DNA from 2 places in the Pseudomonas sp. FME51 genome. Region 2 is predicted to be linked to the other one. Evidence: riboswitches for the same ligand, from Rfam matches in the RefSeq annotation. Region 2 holds a riboswitch; the other holds the start of a gene.
What was found. Region 2 has a riboswitch for cobalamin ahead of INT39_RS10635 (ribonucleoside triphosphate reductase). Riboswitches for the same ligand answer to the same signal wherever they lie in the genome.

Region 1: linked by a shared signal. The riboswitch ahead of btuB (TonB-dependent vitamin B12 receptor) and the one ahead of INT39_RS10635 (ribonucleoside triphosphate reductase) in region 2 are both predicted to bind cobalamin.

The regions. Positions count from the first base shown of each region.
Region 1 is NZ_JABUYN010000011.1:89,231-91,626, reverse strand. Features, by position in the region: gene btuB (TonB-dependent vitamin B12 receptor) at 1-1,374, opposite strand, end outside; cobalamin riboswitch at 1,493-1,734, opposite strand; gene INT39_RS17590 (membrane-bound PQQ-dependent dehydrogenase, glucose/quinate/shikimate family) at 1,830-2,396, opposite strand, start outside.
Region 2 is NZ_JABUYN010000005.1:110,411-112,806, forward strand. Features, by position in the region: gene metE (5-methyltetrahydropteroyltriglutamate--homocysteine S-methyltransferase) at 1-920, opposite strand, end outside; cobalamin riboswitch at 1,158-1,294, shown strand; partial or broken gene INT39_RS10635 (ribonucleoside triphosphate reductase) at 1,413-2,396, shown strand, end outside.

The sequences.
Region 1 (2,396 bases), on a different contig from region 2:
GCCACCCAGGTTCACGCTGGAAATGAGGTCATCCACCTCATTGCGAAACAGGTTGACCGACCAGTTACCCCAGTCATGCTCGCCACGCAGGCCAGTTTCGATATTGCGCGAGGTTTCTTCCTTGATAGCCGGGTTGCCGAAACCGGGGTAGTACAGCTGATTGAAGGTCGGCGCCTTGAACGCAGTGCCGTAGCTGGCGACCCATTGCAGGCTGTCAGTAACACTCAGGCCGTAGGCGATATTGCCGGTGTTGTAGCGCCCGAACTGTTCATTGTCATCATGGCGCAGACTCAGCTGCCATTCATGAACACCCTGCTGTCCCAGGTACTGTGCGTAGTAACCGTTATTAATACGGCGATCCTCGCTGTACGAGGTACTACTGCTGACCTCATCGGTCAGATGGTCGAAGCCCAGGGTCAGCAGATGGTCAGTACCCAGTTCGATATCATTCTGCCAACCCAGGCTGTCGCGCCGGGTATCGAAACGGCTGTTGAAGACGCTGCCATTGAAGGTGTCGTTCTTGTCCTCGCTGCGTGCTGCCTGCAACGTCACCCGCCAGGGTTCAAGGGGTGAGAAGCGCGCATTGAGGCTGTGGGTCTTCAGCTTCGAGTCGTTATTGGCCTCGTAGCCCGAGTCGAAGTCGTTATGTGAATGGGATTCCAGCACATGGCCTTCCAGCTCCAGGCCATTGTCGAAGCGATAACCGGCGCGCAGATTACCGGAGAGCTCGCGGTAACCATCGTTATCCGGGTCACCACGGCCTGGCCGGGCGTCGATGCCCCGAGTGGACAGGCTGGTCACCGCCGCGCTGTACCAGCCCCGACCGATTCCGCCGGATATGCCGGCACTGCCCTCATGGTGGTTACGGCTGCCGGCCGTGAGCGACATCCAGGGCTTGGGATCACCCCCGGTACCGCGCTTGGTGAAAATCTGGATCACCCCACCGATGGCTTCGGAGCCATACAGGCTGGAACGTGGCCCGCGCACGATCTCGATGCGTTCGATCTGCTCGATGGGCAAGTTGTGCAGCGCCGCGCTACCGCTGGTAACCGAGCCAATGCGAACACCGTCAATCAATACCAGCACATGATCACTGCTGCTACCGCGGATGCCAACCGTGCTGGATTTGCCCGCTCCACCATTGTTGACAATGCTCAGCGACGGAGTGCGCCGTAGCAGGTCCAGTATGTCGGTCGGCTGCAGGCGCTGGATGGCACGCTGATCCAATCGCGTCACCGCGCCCAGATTGGCCCCCAGCGATTGCCCGGTGCGGGTCGCAGTAACGGTCTGGTTATCCAGGGAAAGGGGTTCGGCATGGGAAAAACAGGCAGAGGCCATCAGGGCCGCCGCCAGGGAGGTGCGTACAAACTTCATCTGTGCTCCGTCGCCGTACTCACCCGTACGGCATGGCTGGTTATGCAGTCGGCGAACGGAGTTGGGGAGACGATTTCAGACACATCATGAAAACGCTACACCCGCAGAGCCCGCCGCACTGCCGTGACATGCGACAGGCCGGTCTCCGGGCTCATGAGTGGACTGGTATCCGATGATTCGACCTTCCCGTGCAGAGCACAGTGGTCATACTGAATCATCCACCAGCACATGGCTTTCGCGATGCTGGCACTCATTTACCGTTGCGGGGGCAGCGCCGGAATAGTCTGTAGAAGACGCACCGGCTTCCCAGTTTCACCTGCCGGACAATATCGGGCAGGAACCTGAAGCGGGTGGAAGACTAAGAGGTTTTCACAGGTAAGTAAAGACGCTCCCGCCAGCGTCCGATATTCACGCGCTAGCGGGAGAGCCAACTTATGGGGCCGTGAAGGTCCCATTCATTCAGTAGAAGGCAGAGCGTAGGCGATCACGTAATCGCCGCGATCCGGCGACACCCGTGCGCCACCGGCGCTGATGACAATGTACTGCTTGCCGGTATCCGGCGAGATATAAGTCATCGGACCGCTCTGGCTGCCCACCGGCAGGCGGGATTTCCAGATTTCCTTGCCGGTGTAGCTGTCGAACGCCCGCAGATAGTAGTCTTGGGTTCCCGCGAAGAACAACAGGCCGGTCTCGGTCGCCAGCGACGGGCCCAGCGTCGGCATGCCGACCGGAATCGGCAGACGCATCTTGATCCCCATCGGGCCGGTGTCGCGCACGGTGCCCACCGGCACCTGCCAGATCAGCTCACCCGTCTTCAAATCGATGGCGGACATCGTACCGAATGGCGGCTTCTGGCAGGGAATGCCGAACGGCGACAGGAAACGCTCGCGCATGGCGCCGTAGGGCGTGCCTTCCATCGGCACGATACCCATTTCGATACCGCTGGCCTCCTCCGGGATCGCTTCTCTGGGCAACATATAGTTGGCCAGACCCAGACGCATGTCATTGACGAACATGTAACT
Region 2 (2,396 bases):
TCCAGCGCCTTGTCCAGATCACAGCGCCAGACATTGCGGCCATTGACCAGCCCCAGCGACAGAATCTTGTAGGACGGCAGACGGTCAAGAATGGCCGGATACTGCTCGGGCGCTCGCACCAGATCAATATGCAGGCCGTCCACCGGAAGGCCCGCCGCCAGCCCGAGGCTGTCTTCCAGACCACCGAAATAGGTTGCGATCAGCTTTTTCAGCGGTTCCTGCTGCAGCAGGTTATAGACCCGCTCGAACGCGCTCTTCCAGTCCTGCGGCAGGTCGAGTACCAGAATCGGTTCATCAATCTGTACCCACTCCACACCCTGTGCCGCCAGCCGCTGAAAGATCTCGCCGTACAAGGGCAGCAACCGCTCAAGCAGCTCCAGCTTGTCGAACTCCTCGCCCTTGACCTTGCCCAGCCACAGATAGGTCAAGGGCCCGATCACCACCGGCTTGACCCTGTGCCCCAGCGCGTGGGCCTCATCCACCTCCTCGAACAGCTGCTCCCAGCTCAGGGAAAACTGCTGGTCGGCGGTGAACTCCGGCACCAGATAGTGATAGTTGGTATCAAACCACTTGGTCATCTCCTGGGCATGGCCACCACAGCAGCCGCCGGTCGCACCACGCGCCATGGCAAACAGGGTCTGCAGATCCGGCCGCGCGGCACCCGCCTTGCGAAAACGCTCGGGGATAACCCCGAACATCAGCGAGTGGGTCAGAACCTGGTCATACCACGCGAAATCGCCAACCGGCAACAGCTCGATACCGGCCTGCCTCTGCAGCTGCCAGTGCTCAGCGCGCAGCCGCGCACCTGTCTCACGCAACACCGCCTCGTCCAGATCGCCCTTCCAGAACGCCTCCAGCGCCCGTTTCAGTTCACGGTCACACCCGATACGCGGAAAGCCCAGATTGTGTGCCAAAGCCATCGGTCAATACTCCCTCAATGAATGATGGAAGGATTCTCCGTGCCACCCGATAATGAAACAATCTCATGATTTTCATGGAAACATGCAGTTTCACTCATGAATACCCTCCGCGTCACACCGCTCTGGCCAAGGGCTGTGTTGACAATTGATGCCCCGTTGCGGCTGCGTGCAGGAACACGGGAGAAATTGACCTTCGTCAAAGATGATTGCCCGACCAGTCCATATAGTGCCATCCAAGCAGAACAAAACACCATATATTGTGTTTAAGCTTTTACGCAGGGGAATCTGGTGCGAATCCAGAGCTGTCGCGCAACGGTATGGAGCTGACCCAATAGCCCTGAGCCCGAATGCCTGCCTTTATCCGTCACCAGACGACAACCCGGTTCCCGCGTCAGGACACCAGGGCGGCGAAAGCTGCGTCCTGTCCCGCGTGCACCGACCAAAAGCATGAGGGATCGCATGACAACGCCGGCCATAACCGCGTCCACCGACCGCACTTTGCTGGATGTCTCCAGCACCATCGACGAGTACCTGAATCGCCAGGACTGGCGAGTGAATGCCAACGCCAACCAAGGGTATTCCCTCGGCGGGCTGATTCTCAACAGCGCCGGCAAGATGATCGCCAACTACTGGCTCAGTCACGTGTATCCGGTAGCGATCGGGCAGGCTCACCGTGATGGTGACATCCATATCCATGATCTGGACATGCTCAGTGGCTACTGCGCCGGTTGGTCGCTGCGCACCCTGCTCAATGAAGGACTCAATGGCATTCCCGGGCAGATCGATTCCGCCCCGCCACGGCACATGTCCAGCGCCGTAGGGCAGATCGTCAACTTCCTCGGCACGCTGCAGAACGAATGGGCCGGTGCCCAGGCCTTCAGCTCCTTCGATACCTACATGGCCCCCTATGTACGCAAAGACCAGCTCGACTACCCGCAGGTGCGCCAGCACATCCAGGAGCTGATCCACAACCTCAACGTCCCCTCACGCTGGGGCACCCAGACTCCCTTCACCAACCTGACCTTCGACTGGGTCTGCCCAGAGGATCTGCGCGAGCAGGTGCCGGTGATCGGCGGAGAGGAAATGCTCTTCAGTTACGGCGAGCTGCAGGCGGAAATGGACATGATCAACCGCGCCTACATTGAGGTCATGAGTCAGGGCGATGCCAAGGGAAGAGTATTCACCTTTCCGATCCCGACCTACAACATCACCCACGACTTTCCCTGGCACAGTGAGAACGCCGAGCGCCTGTTCGCCATGACCGCTAAGTACGGCCTGCCCTACTTTCAGAACTTCCTCAACTCGGAGCTGCAGCCCAACATGGTGCGCTCCATGTGCTGTCGTCTGCAGCTGGATTTGCGCGAACTGCTCAAACGCGGCAATGGCCTGTTCGGCTCTGCCGAGCAGACCGGCTCGCTGGGCGTGGTAACCGTCAACTGTGCCCGCCTGGGCTATCTGCACCGGGGAGACGAGGCC